Regions from separate parts of the Bradyrhizobium sp. JR3.5 genome, predicted to be linked through region 1. Evidence: predicted binding sites of a transcription regulator. Region 1 holds the regulator's gene; each other region holds the start of a gene.
What was found. Region 1 encodes LexA, which represses DNA repair genes until DNA is damaged. Its sites were predicted from a motif close to TGTTCNNNNTGTGTTCNG; they were not measured.

Region 1 (7,167 bases):
CGGTCTTGCGCTGCGTTATGCCGCCTTCATGCAGTGGCTGCGCGATGCCATCGACGCGCGGATCCGCACCACGCTCGACGGGGATCAGCGCGCGATCGCAACCGCGCTGCTCACCGGCCGGCGCGATGCGATCACGACGCCGGTCAACGACGCGATGTTCATCTCGGGCCTCGGCCACGTGCTGTCGATTTCCGGCTACCACATGGCCGTGGTCGCGGGCGTCGTCTTCTTCACCATCCGCGCGCTGCTTGCGCTGTTTCCGGCGCTGACGGCGGGACACCCGATCAAGAAATGGGCGGCGGCGGCCGCGCTCGTCGCGGCGGCGTTCTACCTGCTGCTGTCGGGAGCGGAGGTCGCGACCCAGCGATCGTTCTTCATGACGGCCGTGGTGCTGATCGCGGTGATGGTCGACCGCCGCGCGATCACCTTCCGCACGTTGGCGGTGGCGGCGCTGATCGTGCTCGCGATCGCGCCGGAAGCGCTGGTGCATCCGAGCTTTCAGATGTCGTTTGCGGCAACGCTCGGGCTGGCGGCGCTGGTGCAGATCGGGCTGCCGAACCTGCTGGCGTCACCCGATCATTCGGCGACTGCGCGGGTTGCGCTGTGGGGCGGGCGCGAGCTCACGATGCTGATGCTGGCCTCGCTGGTGGCGGGGCTCGCGACCACGCCCTACGCCGCGTTCCATTTCCACCGCGTGACGCCCTACGGGCTGCTGGCGAACCTTGCGGCGATGCCGGTGGTGTCGGCGGTCGTGATGCCGGCCGGCCTGCTCGGGCTCGTCGCCATGCCGTTCGGCTTCGACGGGGTGTTCTGGGCGATCATGGGTTTCGGCATCGACTGGATGATCCTGGTGACGCAATGGGTCGCGGCGCTTCCGGGCGCAGTCGGCCGGATGGCGGCGTTCGGGGTCGGACCGATGATCGTGGCAAGCGCCGGCCTCGTTCTTCTCGGGCTGTTGCACACGCCGCTGCGCTGGTCGGGTGCCGTGCTGCTGGTGGTCGCCTCGGTCTGGGCTGTGCGGGTGCCGCAGCCGGACGTGCTGGTCTCCGCCGACGGCCGCAACGTCGCGGTGCGCGGCGGCGACGGCCGGCTGCATGTGATGCACAGCGCGAAGGACGCCTTCCTCGTCAAGGAGTGGCTGGCGGCGGATGCTGACGCGCGGACTGCCACGGATTCCTCGCTCGGCGAGGGCGTCTCCTGCGATCCGAGCGGCTGCGTGACGCAAGGGCCGGGCGGCGCCTTCGTCGCGCTGGCGAGCCGGCCCGAGGCGCTGGCCGACGACTGCGACCGTGCAGCGCTGATCGTGACCGCGCGGCCGGCACCGCGGGACTGCGCGGCCTCGGTGATCGATGCCGAGCGGCTGCGGCGCCACGGCGCGCTGGTGCTGCGGCGCATCAGCGACGGCTACGCCATCGATGCGGTCAAGCCCGGAGGGATCGACCGGCCATGGTCGCCAGCGGTTCCCGGCGATGGCGAGAGCGAGACCACGCTGCGCGCACCCGCCAGCGCGCCCCGGCCCGCCGTCGATGCGACGCCGGCCGAGACCGATTTGCAGGGCGAGGATTAGCCGTTGTCGGGTAAGGGGCCGGTCGGCAGCTCGAACAGGCCGAGATGGTATTCGTCGGAGTCGGGGCCCGCGTCGGGCTTCTTGACGAGGGTGAAGGAAGCCTCGGGGAATTGCTCCCAGACCTTCAGGTCGTCAGCCGTCACCGTCAGCCAGCCGAACCGGAACATGTAGCGACCCGGCTCCGTGACGCGTCCAGCCTTTTGCCATGTGACCTTGTCGACCACCACGCACGTCCTCCGTGCCCGATGATGCGCCAAGGCGCGCGCCGACGCAATTCTCCAGCTGCGCCCCGGAACCCGGCGTCCGGGGTCGCTCGAAATCGCTTAGGTCATCCGCCGCTGAACAGCTCATTCCGCGGCGACGATGCGCTCAACCCAAAAACAGCGACGCAAATGCGGAGGGCCGTCGCTCCACAACCTTCGGCTTCTGCTCGACCGGCGGATGCAGTGCCGGCAATTGCAGCACGCTGACGCGTTGTCCCTCGACGAGCTGGGTCACCAGCACATGGCTGCCGTCGGGGAATTCGACCGCGTCATGATGGCGATCGGGAACGTCGGGCTCGACTTCATTGAACACGCGCCGACGCGGAAGTTCATCGTCTTGGTCCAGATCCAGCGGCTGTCGTAGCGAACGTTCTCGGCGAAAGCGAGCTCGGTGCCCGGCAGCATGCAGACCGCGACAGTGGGATCGGTCTCCGAAGCAAAGCCGCGGGTCGACGTGCCGCGGAAAGTCGTGGTGATCAGCGTCTCTCCAACAATGGCGGGGCGCGACGCCACGGCGTGCAGACTATAGTCACACATCGGATGGCTCCTCAAATCGAGGTAGCGACCCGTGCCTCTCCTTGAGGCATAGGGCCTCTACCAGAGTGGACGATAGCGAACGAGTGTCTCCTCGCTTCTGGGCGATTGTACGACTGGTCGCCCAACGCTCCCGATCACAAACACGCGACGCTGCGTGAGAGGTATCGGAGCGCATCGGGCAAACAGCACGTTACGCTATCATTCAAGGAACGATCCGATGTGTCGCTCGTTCCCGGCCGCCGCAAGTATTTGAAATTCAGTATTTGCGATAGAGGCCGATCAGCTTGCCCTGGATGCGCACCCGGTTCGGCGGCAGGATGCGCACTTCATAGGCGGTGTTGGCCGGCTCCAGAGCGATTGATGCGCCGCGGCGGCGGAAGCGCTTCAGGGTGGCTTCCTCCTCGTCGATCAGCGCCACCACGATGTCGCCGGTGTTGGCGACGTCGTTGCGCTGGATCAGCGCCATGTCGCCGTCGAGGATGCCGGCATCGACCATCGAGTCGCCGCGCACTTCCAGCGCATAGTGCTCGCCGGAGCCGAGCATGTCGGGCGGTACGCTGATGGTGTGGCTGCGGGTCTGCAGCGCCTCGATCGGCGTACCGGCGGCGATCCGGCCCATCACGGGGACCGCGACCGGACGGTTGCCGTCGTCCTCGGCGATCGGCGGCGTGCTGGTGCGCTTGCCGAGGGTGCCTTCGATCACGCTCGGGGTGAAGCCGCGGCGGCCGTTACCGCCGCCGGCCGAGAGCTCGGGCAGCTTGATGACCTCGATGGCGCGGGCGCGGTTGGGCAGGCGGCGGATGAAGCCGCGCTCTTCCAGCGCAGTGATCAGGCGGTGGATTCCGGATTTCGAGCGCAGGTCGAGCGCATCCTTCATCTCGTCGAACGAGGGCGGTACGCCGGCCTCTTTCAGACGTTCATTGATGAAACGCAGAAGTTCGTACTGTTTGCGCGTGAGCATCTCGAGTATTCCCCCGGTTGGTAGCGTCGTTCGATTCCGAGACTTTTCAGGCGGGGCCAGTCCTCAGGAGCACGGTGCTCATCACAAGCGCTCCTTCGCGGCCTCCCATTTGTACACACCAGTACTCGAAACAAATCATGAACGGACACTATATGTTCGATATGTGTTCCGCAACCACTTAATTTCCGGTGAACACATCCGGCGGGCGCTCAAGCGATGCGGTCTCCGCTGTCACTCGGGCAGCATCAGGATCTCGCATTCGCTGCTTTTGACGGCGGCAGGCGCAAACGGCGGACGCACGAGAAGTGCCCGTGCCGCAGCGAGATTCCCGAGCAGCGACGAGTCCTGCTGCGTGACAGGCGTTGCGATCAGCATGCCGTCCTCGCGCTCCTCGAGGCGTGCGCGCAGATAGTCCTCGCGCTGGTCGTTGGCGGCGAGGTCGCGGCCGAGCACTGCGCTCGCGCGGCGGTGATGAATCGCTTTTCGGCCGCTCAGTGCCCGAATCAACGGCACCAGAAACAGGAAGGCGCAGACATAGGAGGACACCGGATTGCCGGGCAGGCCGATCACCCGCATCGCGCCGAGCCGGCCATGCATCATCGGCTTGCCGGGCCGCATCGCGATCCGCCAGAACGCCATCTCGACGCCCTCGGCCTCCAGCGACTGCTTGACCAGGTCGTGGTCGCCAACCGAGGCGCCGCCGGTCGTGATCAGGATGTCGGCACCGGTCTCGCGCGCCCGGCGGATACCGGCGGTGGTGGCCTCCACCGTGTCGGCGGCAACCCCGAGATCGACGGTCTCGGCGCCTTCGGCGCGCGCCAGCGCCCGCAGCGCATAGCCGTTGGAATAGACGATCTGGCCGGGGCCGGGCGTCGAGCCCGGCATCACCAGCTCGTCGCCGGTCGCCAGCACCGCGACCTTCGGACGGCGGTGCACCGGGAGGTCCGGATAGTTCATGGCGGCCGCCAGCGACAGCGCGCGATCGGAGAGGCGGCTGCCGGCATCGAGCAGCACGTCGCCTTCACGGAAGTCGACGCCGGCCGGGCGGATGTGCCGTCCGGCGGTTGCGGCCTCGGTAATCGTGATGTGGTCGCCGTCGACGGCGGTGTCTTCCTGGATGATGACGGCGTCGGCGCCATCGGGGATCACGCCGCCGGTGAAGATCCGCACCGCTTCGCCGGGGCCGACCGTGCGCTCGAACGGCCGGCCGGCGGCGACTTCGCCGATTACCCTGAGCCGGGCCTTCAGATCACCAGCGTCGGCCGCGCGCACGGCATAGCCGTCCATCGCCGACATCGGCTGCGGCGGCTGGGTGCGCCGGGCGGCGAGGTCGCGCGCCAGGGTGCGGTGGTAGGCGGCATCGAGCGCGACCATCTCCTCCGGCAGCGGTTCGGCGCCGGCGAGGACGGCGGACAGGGCATCGGCAACCGGCATCAGGGCCACGCTCGGAGCTCCTTCAATCCAAATGTTCAATACCAAGTGCAGTCAGAGCCCTCGCCACGTCATCCGTCGATGTCACGTGGATGGCATGAAGGCCGCGCGCCCGCGCGCCCTCGATGTTGGCGGCCAGGTCGTCGAAGAACAGGATCCGCGACGCCGGCACGCCGATGGCTTTTACCACATGATCGTAGGCCTCGGCGTCGGGTTTCCGAAACCCGATCGTCGAGGACAGGAAGACGGTGCGGAAATGGCTGAGCAACTCGGCATGGGTGACCGAGAAATGCGCGACATGGGCCGGATTGGTGTTGGAGAAGGCGTAGAGCGGCATCCGCACGGCGGCGGTCGCGAGCAGGGGGGCAATCCCCGGCATCTCGCCGGTGAAGATCGCATTCCAGCCTTCCAGGAACTGCGTATCGGTGAGGTTGATGCCGAGCGTCCGGCGCAGGTTTGCGAAGAACGCCGCATCGTCGATCCGGCCGATCTCGTGATGCTTGAAGCTGTCGTCGACGACAAAACGCGTGGCGAGGTCGGCCGGCGCGCAGCCGGCATGCTGCGCCCAGTGCGCCATCACCTTCTCGAAGTCGATGTCGAGCACGACGCGGCCGATATCGAACAGCAGCACGTCGACGGAATCGGGAGAGAGTTGCGAGGTCATTGCGTGAAACCGTGTACGAGAATTGCGGGCGGGCGGCAATGTCCCCGATTTGTGCGGCAGGCATGCGACCAAGGTGCTGACGTTGGCCCGGCTCGGTCCATTCTCACGCGGTGTCATCACCCGCGCATGCTGGTGATCCAGTATTCCTGAGGCGCTGGTGCTCGAGCCGAGAGGCCGCGGCGTACTGGATCGCCCGGTCGAGCCGGGTAATGACAGGTGAGGATGAGGTCACAGCTTCGCATTCTCGCGACATGAATTGTCCGAGCTTTGCATCTCATCTCGCCCTCTCTCTTGAGTAGAGGGCGCAGGGAAAGCCGGCTGCCGATCGCACCCAGGGGCCCCGAGCAAAAGGTAGAGAGCTCGGGGGTAGGACCACAGGTGTAACCGGAGCCGCTTCATGGGCCTTCGTCAGTTGCACACTGCGCGTCCACCGCATCTGGACCCACGTTCGTGACGATCGCGAAGCGCCCCTCGATCGGGTGAGACGGGCGAAGCATACACTGAGCTGCACTTCTGATAAGGCGAAATATTTTTGTTGCGGGGGGCTTGCGCCGTCGGGCAAATCAGGGATTGGGCCTTACGCGCTTTCGGTGCGTCAAGCGGCTTGCTGCTTGCCGGGCAGACCTCTCAGATCCTGGAAAGCGCCAGGCCGAGGTAGGCGATGAGCGCGCCGGTGCTGAGAATGACGACGACGAGCGCCTGCTCCGAACGTGCCTGTAGGGTTTTTTCGGCTCACGGCGATGACGCTCCATCCTTCAAGATCATGCTGTCCAACTCACGTCGGCTGTTATCCGTTCCGGTTCCTGCCCGGGAACTTTCATCAATGTCAGCCGCGCGGGCGCGCTAGGTCTCCTCGCGTTCCAGGCCAGAAACGCGCAACGCCGCCCGCATTGAAATACGACGGGCGGCGTTGGTTCTAGCCCCAGGAGGAATGGCAAAATCCTGGCGTTATGGATACGCGCGAGCGAGCAATAAGGTTCAGTCTTCGACCCGTATGAATCCGGTACTCCAAAGGAGCAAAGGAAAGCGCCGGGGGCGAGGTCTAGGATGGTGTGACCAAGTTGCTCTGGCCTCAGCGTGTACCCCCTCGCTGGGGCCTTTCTTTGCGTCGCGGATCCCGCGGCGCCGGGGCTGCGCGCAGCGAGTTTTCAGTCGGCGACCTGACCCGGACAAGCACGCTGTCGAAGCGCCCGGACGGCGTCATCCAGCGGCAAAACGGAAACGGCCCCGGCGCGCTCGCGGAGGCTCACGGTGCCTTGTTGCGCTTCACGCTGCCCGACGACGGCCACGACTGGAATGCCCGCTTCGTGTGCGGCAACGATCCGTCGCGACAGGGTGTCGGCGCTGGCGAACAGGACGCCTCTGATGCCTTCAGCTTCGAGCGCATCGAGAACCTTGACCGCGTATCCGGAGTGATCACGCGAGATCGGCGCGACCGCGACCTGGTCCGGCGACAGCCAGAACGGCAGCGCGCCGGCATGATGTTCAAGCAGCATCGCGATGACGCGACCGATTGAACCGAATACGGCATGGTGGATCATCACCGGGTTCGCGCGATCGCCGTCCGGTCCGACATAGGACGCGTTGAGACGGCCCGGCAGAACGCTGTCGAGCTGAACCGTTCCGCATTGCCAGGATCGGCCCAGCCGGTCCCGCAGCGCGAACTCCAGCTTCGGCCCATAGAAAGCGCCTTCGCTGGGCTGGATCTCGTACGACAGCCCGCACTGGCGCGCGGCCGCGGCAA
Region 2 (7,167 bases), on a different contig from region 1:
TCGCTCATGGAGACATCCTGGTTCGTCAGCGATAGCCTGACCATTCCCCGATGGTCTCGAATTGGCCTGCAAATCGGAATGAGCCGCGCCTCGAAATTTGTCGGGTGATAGGGCTTGAGACGCAGGTTCTTGTGGAAGGTTCTGTCTCCCTCGATCGACAGCACGCTCTTGCAGGCTGCCGAGTTCACCATGAGGCCGCGGATGGATGAATCCGACCCGATGTGGATCGGGTACGTCTCGCCGCGTTCCAGCCGGACACCCGAAAACGTGATCAGCCTCGACGAATACTCCACCGGTGTGCCCGCAATTTGATCTTTGAGCGGCACGCGATCGTAAGCCGTGAATGCAAACGTGCGTTTGCACTTTGCAGTCTCGGTCGTCCTTATCTTAGTCAAGAAATTGCCAAGGTGCGTCGCTATCACGCCCGACAAGAACTCGGCCGGATGACTGCCGTCTGCGTAGAGTTCCTTTGCGTCTACGTTCTTGGACTTGACGACCGAGGCAATGACGTCCCTTACATCAAGATAGTACCAGTCCTGCTTCTGGCAGACGGAAATACAGGCGGAGATGATCGTTCTTGATGCGTTGATGTCGCTCACCGGTATGCAAACAAAAACCGGCTCGCAATTGGCGCGTTTTGCGGAATGCCCGATCCACTCGACCCATCTCACAACATCGTAGTAATCGATCGCATTGGCGGAAAGCAGCGAAAAATCGATCACGCACGTGTCGACAATGCAAAACTCCGAGCCTTTGAAGAAATCACCCTGGGCGAAGTACGGACCGAGCAAGGACGGAGATGCACCGATCCTTCCTGCCGATGTCACTTCAATTGTGTCATCGGCGTCCAGAAATTTCTGGAAAAAGCCTGCCTTCAGGATGCTGTTTGACTGTCCCAGGATCGAAATGCTCAGCGACATCAGATTGATTGCCCTCAGATGGAACCGCGCAATGACATCGAAAACGCACGATGGAGAACCCCGCTACACCGCGTCAATCGTCTATGTCGCGGCGACGTTATCAATTGTCGCGGCGCTCTGTCTACCATCGGCGGGACGCGCGCAAAGTTCGAGAGCTGCATGCGATAGAACCGATGCGCAGTTCGCCGTAACAGCCGCCATGCCGGACAATGCTGATGCCCTGCGCAAATATGAGAGAAATGTGTCGGGTCTGTCCGGCGATGTGTCGACGGTCTTGCTTGGCGACTCGCTGGTTGAGGCGTGGCCGAGGGAACTATCAGCCTCGCTCGGCGCCGGGCCAGTGGCCAACCTCGGCGTCGGACGCGACAGGATTCAGAATACGCTCTGGTTCATCGAACACGAACGCGAGCGGCTGCGAAAAATCAGGCCGAAGTCCGTCATCGTGCTGGTCGGGACCAACAACATCTATCTCGATAAGCCGTGCGGAGTGATGGAATCCTATCAAAAGCTGTTTGAGGAGATCAGGTCGCTTTGGCCGAACGGCAAGATTTTCTCCATCCAGATTCTTCCGCGAGGCGACCAGATGAAGGGCGCAGCCGAGAATATCGGATCTGTCAATGCCGAACTCAGCAGAAGAAGCCGGGAACTCGGCATCAGGACGATCGATGCCTCCAATATCGCGTGCGGACGCACGACGCCGTGCGCAAACTACAAGAGCGACCTCCTGCACCTGACGCCATCCGGATACGAGGCCCTGACCAGGATCGCCAAAGAAGGCATGGGCTCATCGTAGGCGTCCAACGAAAGCCGCGCCGGAACCGTCAATGGCGCTTGGGCGCGATCTGGTCTGCCAAAGCGCGATGAGATTGGGTTGAAATCGTCATCGCGTTTAGTTCATTGTTTAAGCATGATCTCCGCGCAAACGCCTTGCGTTGGTCGCGAGGGAAAACCGTTTCGCACCTTTCCGGATCATACTTTACGTCAGCATCGAGATGATCGATTGCAGCTGATCGGATGCCGACGCTACGAACCCGTCGAACGATGTCTGCCCGTGCGCCGCCGCCCGCAAGATGCATTCGGCAACCGCCGCCTTGAGACCGAACACGGATTGATCGGCCGGCACGCTTGCCATCACCGTCTCCAGCGCGTCGCGCATCGTCTGGATCAGTTCGGAGCTGAATTTCATGGCTATCCTCCGCGTGCTCAGGATAGACCGGGCGCGCCACGCCACCACTCACAAGCCCGCGATTCCGGATTGCGTTTTCTTAATGCAACGACAAGCCGGTGAATCGGCGAAGCGCTAGAGAATGATCCGGAAAAGTGCGAAGCGGTTTTCCGAAAAGATCATGCGCAAATAAGAAGCTAAAGCGCGATGACGATTCAACCTGATCTCATCGCGCTTTAGAGGTCCTTTTCGGCCAGCTTGCGGAAGTCGTCGGGCACCGAACGAACAACCTGCAGCGCTGCCGAACCATATCCGATCGCATCCCAGCCAAAGCGATCGCGGACCTTGTCGACGGCACAATCCGCGGCCCAGCGCGCCATCCCGATCGGACTTCCAGGGCGAAGCGCCTGATCGGCCAGCCCGAGCGGGAGCTCGAGTGCGAGATCCCAATGCTCCTCCAGATGCGACACCGAGATCGCCAGCAGCGAGATGGTTTTCTCGCTCGGGTGATCAGCAAGCGTAGCGCGCACCAGCTTCTCGGCGAGGCTGGCGAGGATCACCGTCGTGCACACGGGCGCATCGAGCGTCATCGAGCGCGTCACCGATTTCAGGTCGGCGAAGCGAACGCGCACCGTCACGGTTCGTCCGGGTCGGGATTTTGCCCGAAGCCGCGTGGCGACGCGGTCGGCGAGATGAAGCAGCGTCGGCCGAATGACCTGCTCGATCGCGGGCTTTCGGCCGAGCGCCGATTGTGCTCCTGCCGATCGCGCGCGCCGATGCGGCGTGAGTTGTCGCGGATCGCGATTCCAGGCCAGCGCGGCGAGTTTCTCGCCCGCCGCCGGACCGAGCAGCCGCGTCAGCGACCGCTCCGACAATCTGGCGAGTTGACCGATCGTCGAGACGCCGATCGCGTCCAGCCGTGTCCTGGTGACCGGCCCTACTCCCCACATCAATTCAACCGGGAGTTCGTGCAGGAATCCGAGCTCGGCGCCGGGATCGACGACGACAAGTCCATCGGGCTTTGCGACCTGCGAGGCGATCTTCGCCAGATGCTTGGTGCGCGCGACGCCCACCGAGATCGCAAGGCCGAGTTCTGTGCGCACGCGCCGCCGGATCGCCGCGGCTATTTCGGCGGGCGTTCCGAACAGATGCGTGCAGCCGGCAACATCGGCAAACGCCTCGTCGATCGAAATGCGCTCGACGAGCGGGGTGAAGTCACCGATCACCTCGATGGCTGCGTCACCCAGCCGTTGGTAATCGCTGAAGTGGCCGCCGACGAAAATCAGTTGCGGGCAGAGCCGGCGAGCTTCCCGTCCCGACATGCCGCCGTACACCCCGAAGGCCTTGGCCTCATAGGACGCGGCAAGCACGACCCCGCCTCCGACGGCGATCGGTTTTGCCTCGCAGCGACGGCTCGAGCAGCTGCTCGACCGACGCGTAAAACGCATCCAGGTCCGCGTGAAGGATGGTGGCTGCGGTTGCCATCTCAACCCGTTCATCCCTGACCTGACCAAAACTGCTCGTTCCTTGGACGCTACAACGGAGAACTGAACAAAACAAGAACAAACTCAATTCCGGCCGACCAGGAATGGTCGCGGGCGCTGGCGGCCTCCCGGCGAACGCCGGGCGCGCGCTGTCGTGCCAAGCGTCGAAGCGGGCCCGGCTGCCGGTCGCTGTCGAAGGAATCACCGCGAGGCGGTTGGCAGATTGCTCGAGGTCCGCGGGCACTCTCTGCCGGGGAGCGCGATTATGCCGGCTCTCGCGTCCCGCTGCGCCAGCTCGCTCATGAGCCGGCGTTGTTTGACGAACAGGCTTTTTCGGGTAGAGATCAAGGAATGACCGACCACTCTCATCAGGTGGACTTCCAGGCTGCGGCCTCGCTTTACAAATGGCCTTCTCTCGGCAATTCCAGGCGAGAGGATCGCGCGCCCTATATGATCGTCAACGGAACGCTCGACCAATGCATCCGGGACTTCATGGGCAAGCCCGAGAAGACCCGGCATCTCTACGAGATCCGGACCACGTCGCAGCCTCCCCTCGTGCCGGAGGTGCTGTCGCCCGAGCACGTGATCGAGCTCTCCAGGCTTCGCGAGTTTCTCTGAGGCGCTTCAGCGGATGTCATGCGCCGGAAGGCGCATTGTTTGCCTCTGAGGGAGCCGCTACACTTGCCTGGCTCACTAACTGGACCTCCGCGCCGGCATGATTGATCCGCTTCGACCTCCTCTGCGGTTCGCACATCGCCGGCACGGGAGCACAGCTGCTGCACGACCGGTTGCCGGGGCATCGAGAGGCGCCACATGAGGTTCAATCTGGCGATCTTGAGCGTGCTGGCCGCAAGACCCGAGCAACGGATCCCGCTCGAAGAGGTCAGCCGCGAAGTCAAGCGCATGATCGCGGGCGGGCGATGCAGCCACGAAGCTGAAGCGATCGTCAGAGCTAGGCGACGCCGACGTCTTCCAATCCGGATGGGCTTCGATCAATGAGGCCGGGCTGCAGATCACGGACTCCGGCCTCGCGCTATGGCGCGAGCTTGAAGCGTCCCGGGTCGAGCAGGAACTCAACGCGCAGGAGCTCAGCGAGCAGGAGTCGGGCGAACCGCAGGCGGAGCGCCTAGAGACCGTTGCTGCCGACCCGCGCGATGCTGTGATCGAACGGTCCGGCGCGATCGATCGGCAAATCCCTTTCGTGATGCAAGAGGGCCTTGCCGATCGCGCGGCCTCGGGCGCAAGCCGCTCGACAGCAGCCTCCGACCTGCCCGCGCGCGCCGCGATCGTCCCCGAACCGGCCTTTGGCTCCATTCACGACACGGACCGAAGCGGCTCTCGGCTCTCGCACCTTGTGAAACGCCTCGGCACCAGCCTGCCTGGATTTGCCCAGGCGCGGCGGCGGCGCACCAAGCGCGAAGGACCGGATCGGAACACGGTCAACGGCGTCGGAGTGACGGGGCTGGCGGTTGCGTGCCTCAGCCTGATTTCGATCGTTGCATGCGTTGCCGCAGCGATTGCACTCGGCCAGATCACTTCGCTGAAGTCGGACAACGCTGCGCTGCGGCGGGAGCTGGTCCCGCTGAGAGATCGTCTCACACGGATCGAGCAGGAAGCCGCCAAACGCGAGGCCGCGCAACAAGAGGCGCAGGACAAGCTTGAGGCGGACAAGAAGGCCTCTGATGCCGGCAGCGAGCAAACTGCGCTCAACCTCTCGCGAGACGAGATTCAGCTGATCAGGGAATACATCAAGGCGGCCCCTTCGGCCGCCGGCGGCGGGCCGCCGATCAACGTCGGCGATCCCGTCACCGGCGGAATGATTCCGTTGCCGTCGCCGCTGACGGAGAAGGCGCCACGACTGGTCGGCGCGAGATTTGCGATCCGCAACGGCGCGATCATCATCAGCGCACGAAGCAGCCGTCGCGTCGATGCACTGCTGATGGCGAACTAGTGGCCTCCTCCCGGTGTTTGCTCCCGCCTAAGCAGAACCTGATCATCGATCAGCTCCTTCTGTGCTATTGGCGCAGCGCATCGACCCGCTGTTTCGCTTCCTTGACTCCGCCGGCCTCAGCCTTTGCGTAGAGATCGCGCGCCTTCGTTACGTCGCCGCGCGTCCCATAAGTTCCCCATTGGGGCAGGATCAGTGGGTCGTAAGTTTCCGCGAGCATGAAGCTCGCCTGCGCATTGCCAGTCTCAGCGGCGCGCTCGAGCACGATCCGCGCCGAGCCGATATCACCCTGCCCAAGCAACACGCTCGCGCGCGCCACCAATCTTGCCAAGTCCTGGGCATCTGGATTCGCCGGAGATTCTCCCCGCCCGTTGGCGACTGTCACCGTTTCCGCCGCGACCGGCTTTGCCGCATCCGCCTCGACCTGCTTGGCCTGTGCAATCTGACCGGCGACAGGCATGTCCTTCGTGCTCCGCGCGAGGGCGAGTTCCTGCTCCAGCCACCCGGTCCTCTCGCTCGCTTTCTGCAGCGATTTTTGCAGTTGCGCCGTTTCGCGCTCTCCCGCCTGCTTCAATTCGGCCGCTTCGGCCCGCACCTTCGCTACAAGCGCGGTCTGCGTCTCGACCTCGCGCCGCGTCGCCGCCAGGTCCTGCTCCAGTCGGCCGGCCTTTCCGCGCTCCCCTTGCACCGAGTTTTGCAGTTCCGCCGCGTCGTTCTCTCGTTCTTGCTTGACTGCGGTGACTTGGGCGTACGCCTTCGCCGCCAACGCGGCCTTCGTCTCGACTTCCCGCCGTGCCGCCGCAAGATCCTGTTCGAGCCGCGCCGCTCGCGCGCGCTCCTCTTGCACGGATTTTTGCAGCTCCGCCGTGCCGTTCTCCCCCGCCTGCTTCAGTTCGGCTGCTTCGGAGCGCACCTTCACGACCAGCTCGGCCTGCGTCTCGATCTCGCGCCGCGCTGCCGCGAGATCCTGCTCCAGCCGCGCCGCCCTCTCGCTCTCTTCTTGCACGGTCTTTTGTAGCTTCGCCGTGCCGTTCTCACCTGCCTGCTTCAGTTCGGCCGCTTCGGAGCGCACCTTCACGACCAGTGCGGTCTGCGTCTCGACCTCGCGCTGCGTCGCCGCAAGGTCCTGCTCCAGCCGGCCGACCTTCGCGCGCTCCTCCTGCACCAATTTTTGCAGATTCGCCGTGCCGCTCTCTCCTTCCTGCTTTCCTACGGTGGCTTGAGCGTCCACCTTCGCCGTCGACGCGGACTTCGTCTCGACCTCGCGCCGCGCCGCCGCAAGATCCTGTTCCAGTCGCGCGGCTCGCTCCCGCTCCTCTTGCACGGCCTTTTGCAGTTCGGCCATGCCGCGCTCTTTCTGCCTGGCCTCGGTTGCCTCCGCGCGCGCCGTCGTCACCAGTGCGGCCTGCGTCTCGGCCTCCCGCCGCGCCGCCGCAAGATCCTGTTCCAGTCGCGCAGCTCTCGCGCTCTCCTCTTGTACCGATTTTTGCAGATCCGCCGTGCCCCTCTCTCCTTCCTGCCTTACTGCGGTGGCTTGAGCGTACGCCTTCGCCGCCAACGCGGACTTCGTCTCAACCTCGCGCCGCGCTGCCGCAAGATCCTGCTCCAGTCGGGCAGCTCGCTCGCGTTCCTCTTGCACGGACTTCTGCA
Region 3 (7,167 bases), 310 kb from region 1:
CCGGCGCGCACATTGGCGACGGCATGCGCGACGCGGCGCAGGCGATCGGAGCCCTTTTGATGCTCGCGCGCAAGATCGCCGATTTTCGCGGCAGCGACCGGATCGCGGACCTGGAGCTTGGCGAAAATCAGATCTTCCTGGCGGTGATGATAGAGTTCTGTGTAGACCTCGAAATAGGCGATGACGCTGCCGATCACCTCGTAGTCCGGCCGGCCGGCGTGATCGAAGATGTCCAGCTCGTGTTCAAGAACGGTAAGTAGCCGCTCGATATTGCGGTGCTCCCGGGACAGAATGTCGATGACCATGGCAGTGATCCACGCAGAAGGTTGGAGGAATCAGTAGACGAAAAGACCGTCCCGGACTTTGCGCTGGATCAAGGCGTCGCCGAATTTGCTTGACGGCTCAAGGTCGGGAATCGCCGCGAAGGCATCGGGCGGCCGCTAACGGCTTGGCTGCGGTGGGTGAAGTCGCGGCGGTGAGCAGGCGGGTTTGGCGCGCCGCGATGGATGCGATCTCTGCACATCCGGCGTGCTCTGGTGCTATAATGTCAGTTGAACCAGGGAAAATAGGGAGGATGCCATGCATCATACCTTGGTACCCAGCGACCGCGTCGAGCATGTCTGCGTGTTCGGGCGCGACGGCACGAAGCTCGGTTCGATCGAGCGGCTGATGCTCGACAAGGTGAGCGGAACGGTGGCCTACGCCGTGATCAAGACCGGTGGCGTGCTCAGCAGCCACCACCACTATCCGGTCAGGTGGACGGCCTTGAAATTCGATCCCGAGCGCCAGGCCTTCGAGGCCGAGGTGACGCTGGACGATCTGCGCACCGGCCCGTCCGAATTCGACGGCGACGAGTTCGACTGGGGCGACCGCTCACACGCATACACGCACCCGAATTATTGGGCGGTGTAAGGCGCAGGCGTGACCGGTCGCGCACAGATTGGAGCTCCGTAGTCCGCATGAGCGAAGCGATATGCGGGACGGTCGTCGACGACTACCGACGGTCCCGCATATCGCTTCGCTCATGCGGGCAACTTGCTTCCCGGTATCTTAGATCGACGATGCATCGTCGTTGTTTAGTCAAGGCAGACCCATGCCCCCATTCAAGCCCGTCGGCTGGCCTTCCGTCATACCGCGTATTGTCACGAGCGACCTCAGCGGCTTGACCGGATTCCTGAGAGACGTTTTCGGCGCGGATGGCGACGTCCGTTCCGGAGCGCCAACGGAAATGCGGATCGGAGACTCGATTATCCTGATCAGCGACGGTGGAGGCGTCCGCGAGGCCATGCCGGCCTTTCTCTATGTCTACGTTGAGAACGTGGACGAGACCTATCGGCGGGCGATTGCGGCAGGCGCTGAATCGATCGAGACGCCTGCGGATACGCCTTATGGCGACAGACGAGCGACGGTCCAGGATTCCTGGGCAAATGTCTGGCAGATCGCCACCTACCGTGGGAATTGAGATAGCGCGTAGGGCGGGTTAGCCTTAGGCGTAACCCGCCGCAATTTCGCAAAGGGATCGGTGGATTACGCTTCGCTAATCCACCCTACGAACTCATCCGGGCTACTTGCTAACAATTCTCGTTGGGGCGGAAGATAGGAGGTGAGCTGGGCTAGGATTTAGTTTCGACCGCGTACACGATCATCTCGTAATCGCCCACCTTAAAGCTGATCCGCCACACCCGCGATAATTCCGGCACCTGCTCCCATTCGCCCCAAGCTTTGGCCAGGTCTTTTCGTATGGCTGGGGTTAGCCCTGGAAGCGCACCATCCGGAATCTGCGCAAGCGCCTGTGGTGCAAAGCCCTTGTAGTTGCTGTAGCTGCCCTGCACGGCACACGTCGACCCTCTGTAGCTCGCGACATATGTGTACAGAGGCACTCCTGCTACTCCGCCGCCTCGCTCGCTGAGCTCTTTCTCGGCTTGCTGTTCGCCTTCTTCAGCACCGGCGCCAGAAACTTGCCGGTGTAGCTCCTCGGCGCTTTGACGATGTCCTCGGGCGGGCCCCAGGCGACGATCTCGCCGCCGCCGTCGCCGCCTTCGGGGCCGAGGTCGATCACCCAGTCGGCGGTCTTGATGACTTCGAGATTGTGCTCGATCACCACCACCGTGTTGCCCTGGGCGACCAACTCGCGCAGCACCTCGAGCAGTTTCGCGACGTCGTGGAAGTGCAGGCCGGTGGTCGGCTCGTCCAGGATGTAGAGCGTGCGGCCGGTGGCGCGCTTGGACAGTTCCTTCGCCAGCTTGACGCGCTGGGCTTCGCCGCCGGACAGCGTGGTGGCCTGCTGGCCGACATGGATGTAGTCGAGGCCGACACGATGCAGGGTCTGGAACGTCTCGCGCACCCGCGGCACCGCCTTGAAGAACTCGGCGGCTTCCTCGACCGTCATGTCGAGCACGTCGGCGATGCTCTTGCCCTTGAACAGCACCTCCAGCGTCTCGCGGTTGTAGCGCTTGCCCTTGCAGGTGTCGCAGGTGACGTAGACGTCAGGCAGGAAGTGCATCTCGATCTTGATGACCCCGTCGCCCTGGCAGGCCTCGCAGCGGCCGCCCTTGACGTTGAAGGAGAAGCGCCCGGGCTCGTAGCCGCGCGCTTTCGCCTCGGGCAGGCCGGCGAACCATTCGCGGATCGGCGTGAAGGCGCCGGTATAGGTCGCCGGATTGGAGCGCGGGGTGCGGCCGATCGGCGACTGGTCGATGTCGATGATCTTGTCGATGTGCTCGAGGCCCTCGATGCGGTCGTGCGGGGCGGCGCCTTCGCTGGCATTGTTCAGCTTGCGCGCGATCGATTTGTAGAGCGTGTCGATCAGCAGGGTCGACTTGCCGCCGCCGGAGACGCCGGTGACGCAGGTGAACAGGCCGAGCGGGATCTCGGCCGAGACGTTCTTCAGATTGTTGCCGCGGGCGTTGATGACCTTGATGGTGCGCCGGTGGTTCGGCGGCCGTCGGTCGGGCACGGGGACCGAAAGCTCGCCGGTGAGGTACTTGCCGGTCAGCGATTTCGGGTTGCGCATGATCTGGTCGGGCGTGCCTTCGGCGACGATGTGGCCGCCATGCATGCCGGCGCCGGGACCGATATCGAGCACATAGTCGGCAAGCCGGATGGCGTCCTCGTCATGCTCGACCACGACCACGGTATTGCCGAGGTCGCGGAGCCGCTTCAGCGTGTCGAGCAGGCGGGCGTTGTCGCGCTGGTGCAGGCCGATCGACGGCTCGTCCAGCACGTAGAGCACGCCGGTCAGTCCCGAGCCGATCTGCGAGGCCAGGCGGATGCGCTGGCTCTCGCCGCCGGACAGCGTGCCTGACGAACGCGACAGCGTCAGGTAGTTGAGGCCGACGTCGAGCAGGAAGGTCAGGCGCTCGCGGATCTCCTTGAGGATGCGCGTCGCGATCTCGTTCTGCTGCGCATTCAGCGCTTCCGGCACGGTCTCGAACCATTCGCCGGCGCGCCTGACCGAGAGCTCGGAGATCTCGCCGATGTGCTTGCCGCCGATCTTGACGCACAGCGCCTCGGGCTTCAGCCGATAGCCGTTGCAGCCGGCGCAGGGCACGTCGGAGAAATACTTGCCGAGCTCCTCGCGCGCCCATTCGCTCTCGGTCTCGCGGTAGCGGCGGTTGATGTTGGTGACGACGCCCTCGAACGGCTTCTTGGTGTCGTAGGAGCGGACGCCGTCCTCATAGGAGAACTTGATCTCGTCGTCGCCTGAGCCGTGCAGCAGCGCGGCCTGCACCTTCTTGGTCAGGTCCTTCCACTTGGTGTCGAGCGTGAACTTGTAGTGCTTGCCGAGCGCGGTCAGGGTCTGGATGTAATAGGGCGAGGACGACTTCGCCCACGGCGCGATCGCGCCCTTGCGCAAGGTCAGCTCCTTGTCGGGGATGACCAGGTCTTCGTCGATGTGCTGCTCGACGCCGAGGCCGCCGCAGGCCGGACACGCGCCATAGGGGTTGTTGAACGAGAACAGGCGCGGCTCGATCTCGGGGATGGTGAAGCCGGAGACCGGGCAGGCGAACTTTTCCGAGAACAGGATGCGCTCGGGCCCGCTCTTGTCGTGGATCTTCGCGGTCTTCTTTTTGTCCTCGGCCGGTGCCGCCGCAGGCGCGTCGGCGTATTCGATCACGGCGAGGCCCTCGGCGAGCTTCAGGGCGGTCTCAAAGCTTTCGGCGAGGCGCTGGGAGAGGTCGGGACGCACCACGATGCGGTCGACCACGACGTCGATGTCGTGCGGGAATTTCTTGTCGAGCGCCGGCGCCTCCGACAGCTCATGGAAGGTGCCGTCGATCTTGACGCGCTGAAAGCCCTTCTTGAGGTACTCGGCGAGCTCCTTCTTGTACTCGCCCTTGCGGCCGCGCACGACCGGCGCCAGCAGATAGAGGCGGGTGCCTTCCGGCAGCGCCAGCACGCGGTCGACCATCTGCGAGACGATCTGGCTCTCGATCGGTAGCCCCGTGGCCGGCGAATAGGGCACGCCGACGCGCGCCCACAACAGGCGCATGTAGTCGTAGATCTCGGTGACGGTGCCGACGGTGGAGCGCGGATTCTTCGACGTGGTCTTCTGCTCGATCGAGATCGCCGGCGACAGGCCGTCGATCTGGTCGACATCCGGCTTCTGCATCATCTCGAGGAACTGGCGCGCGTAGGCCGACAGCGACTCGACGTAGCGGCGCTGGCCCTCGGCATAGATGGTGTCGAATGCGAGCGACGACTTGCCTGAGCCCGACAGGCCGGTGAACACCACGAGCTTGTCGCGCGGAATCTCGACGTCGATGTTCTTCAGATTGTGTTCGCGCGCGCCGCGGATCGTGATGGCGCGCGATGAGGAGCCGGCGTTGTTTTGGCGCTTCGCCTTGAGCACTTCATCCATAGCGACATTTCCGGGCGCATGATCGGGCGCCTTTTGGGCGCGCATCGCCGGTGCTGCCGGGACCTTGCGCCGATGGGTGAGAAGACTGGAACGTAGGAAGAACGGCCGACAATTTCCAGTGCTGAGTCGCATCCATCAACGGATAGTTTGCCTGATGGCAGCAGCCGTCAGCAGGGCCCGGTTCCGGCAGGCCTTTCCCGTTCCGATGGAATCGGAACGGGGCTCTGGATTTCTGTTTTGACGCGTTTTCCTTACGCGAACGGGGATCCACTTCGGTCGAAAACGCTCTTACGCAAAAAGGCCGGCGCGAGGCCGGCCTTTCCGTGCGATCTGATCGCAGATCGATCTCAGGACTTGGCTTAGTACTTGGCGACGATCGGGCCGCCGAAGTGATAGTTCACGCCGAACTGGACGCTGTGCAGGTTGAGGTCGGGGGAGGGAACGCCGAAGTAGGTCTCGCTGCCGAGGCTGCGATACAGGTACTCGCCCTTGACCGACCACTGCGGCGCGATGAACGCCTCGATGCCGGCGCCGACCGTCCAGCCGGAGTGGAAGTTGCTCTGCGAAGCGGTCACGCCGGGCGCGCTGACGCTGATCTTGTTGTCGACCCAGGCGTAGCCGCCGGTGCCGTAGAACAGCACCTTGTCGACGGCGAAGCCGATGCGGCCGCGCGCGGTGCCGAGCGCGTCGACCTTGCTCTTCACGGTGACGCCGAGCGTGCTCACCGAAGCGTCGACGTCAGCCCAGGCGCCGTCGGCCTCGAGGCCGTACACGATGTTACCGGCCTGCCAGTTGTAGCCGATGGTGCCGCCGGCGAAGCCGCCTTCCATCTTCGGGTTGCCGGATTCCTCGCTGGCATAGCCACCGAATCCGCCGATGTAGAAGCCGGTCCAGTTGTAGATCGCGGCCGGCGGCGGCGCCTTCACGTAAGGCGCGCGGGCGGCCATATCGGCGGCCATTGCCGGTGCAATTGCGCTGAGGGCAAACATGCCGGCCGATGCCAGCAAAACATTCCTGATTTTCAAAGTCCCAGTCCCATTTTCTTGTTGTCCCTTCAAATATTGAAGGGAACGTCACAGCAGTGTCGTGTGACGATCAGGTGTTTCTACATAGAAATCTTGGAAGTTGTGTACCCGTGAAACCACAATGCACGGAAAATGGCTCGGCGAAGCGCGCGCTTGCCCGCAAAAAAAGCCGACACAAGGCCGGCTCTTGTCTCCGATGCGAAGCGACCGCCGGTTGCTCAGTACTTCGCTGATACGACCGGGCTCGGCGCGTTGAAGTGGTAGTTGATGCCGAGCTTGACGGTGTGGAACGTGTCCTTCCATTCCGAGCGATCGTTGATCGCGGGCGTGTACTGGATCGGCGCGACCTTGCCGAGATCGATGTAGTTGTACTCGAGCTTGGCCGACCAGTTGGCGGCGAACATGTATTCGACACCGTCGCCGGCGGTCCAACCCCAGCGCGGAGCGCGCCGACCATATAAGTGAGCCGACCACGCAAACAAAAAGGCCGGCGCGAGGCCGGCCTTTTGCCTGGATCAAATCGGATCGCGCGATCAGTAGCGCGGAACCACCGGGCCGCCCCACTTGTAGTTCACGCGGACGGTGACGAGGTCGACGTCCTGGCGATCGCGGATGCTGCTGAACAGCGCGCCGGTCGGGGTGGTGAGGTTGTAGGTCTTGTCCTGCATGAACAGGTGGTCGTATTCGACACCGGCGGTCCAGTTCGGCGCGAAGCCGACTTCGATGCCGGCGCCGATGGTGCCGCCCCAGCGGGTGTCGCTGGTGCTGCCGGCGAGGACGCCGGTCGGCGTGAAGTAGGTGCTGAAGCGGTTGTCGGTCAGCGCCGCACCGCCCTTGGCGTAGAGCAGCACGTTGTTGACGGCGTAGCCGATCTGGCCGGTGAACAGGCCGAACGCGTCGATCTTGCTCTGGTTGGTGAAGAGACCCGGGAAGATCGCGCTGTTGTTGCTGCCCTTCAGGTCAGCCCAGTCGCCCTGCGCTTCGAGGCCAAACACCCAAGCGCCTGCCTGCCAGCGATAGCCGATCTGGCCACCGGCAACGCCGCCGGTCGCATCATGGCAACCATCCGAGCCGAGCAGCACGCCGCCCGGGACCTGGTCCCAGCAATTGTGGCTCGAGCCCCAGCCGCCGTTGGCGCCGATGTAGAAGCCGCTCCAGTCATAGACGGCGGCAATCATCGGCGGGGGCGCCTTGGTGTAGGGGCGCGCAGCGAGATCGGCAGCCGCGGCCGGCGCAGCGAACGCAATCAGGGCAACCGTAGCGAGCAAAAACTTCTTCATT

Region 2: ACVWW1_RS46705 (Y-family DNA polymerase) is a predicted target of LexA. The motif match lies at 3,633-3,650, and genes of this name have one in related genera.
Region 3: uvrA (excinuclease ABC subunit UvrA) is a predicted target of LexA. The motif match lies at 4,948-4,965, and genes of this name have one in related genera.

The regions. Positions count from the first base shown of each region.
Region 1 is NZ_JBSRYV010000001.1:1,853,690-1,860,856, forward strand. Features, by position in the region: gene ACVWW1_RS09350 (ComEC/Rec2 family competence protein) at 1-1,567, shown strand, start outside; gene ACVWW1_RS09355 (hypothetical protein) at 1,564-1,791, opposite strand; partial or broken gene ACVWW1_RS09360 (hypothetical protein) at 1,937-2,367, opposite strand; gene lexA (transcriptional repressor LexA) at 2,624-3,328, opposite strand; gene ACVWW1_RS09370 (molybdopterin molybdotransferase MoeA) at 3,560-4,771, opposite strand; gene ACVWW1_RS09375 (HAD family hydrolase) at 4,785-5,423, opposite strand; gene thrS (threonine--tRNA ligase) at 6,572-7,167, opposite strand, start outside.
Region 2 is NZ_JBSRYV010000002.1:6,284,579-6,291,745, reverse strand. Features, by position in the region: gene ACVWW1_RS46720 (hypothetical protein) at 1-920, opposite strand, end outside; gene ACVWW1_RS46715 (SGNH/GDSL hydrolase family protein) at 907-1,713, shown strand; gene ACVWW1_RS46710 (hypothetical protein) at 1,897-2,106, opposite strand; gene ACVWW1_RS46705 (Y-family DNA polymerase) at 2,322-3,455, opposite strand; gene ACVWW1_RS46700 (hypothetical protein) at 3,921-4,187, shown strand; gene ACVWW1_RS46695 (hypothetical protein) at 4,774-5,520, shown strand; gene ACVWW1_RS46690 (hypothetical protein) at 5,585-7,167, opposite strand, start outside.
Region 3 is NZ_JBSRYV010000001.1:2,165,526-2,172,692, reverse strand. Features, by position in the region: gene ACVWW1_RS10910 (hemerythrin domain-containing protein) at 1-305, opposite strand, end outside; gene ACVWW1_RS10905 (PRC-barrel domain-containing protein) at 580-912, shown strand; gene ACVWW1_RS10900 (VOC family protein) at 1,094-1,462, shown strand; gene ACVWW1_RS10895 (hypothetical protein) at 1,614-1,832, opposite strand; gene uvrA (excinuclease ABC subunit UvrA) at 1,886-4,861, opposite strand; gene ACVWW1_RS10885 (outer membrane protein) at 5,221-5,880, opposite strand; partial or broken gene ACVWW1_RS10880 (outer membrane protein) at 6,105-6,326, opposite strand; gene ACVWW1_RS10875 (outer membrane protein) at 6,420-7,166, opposite strand.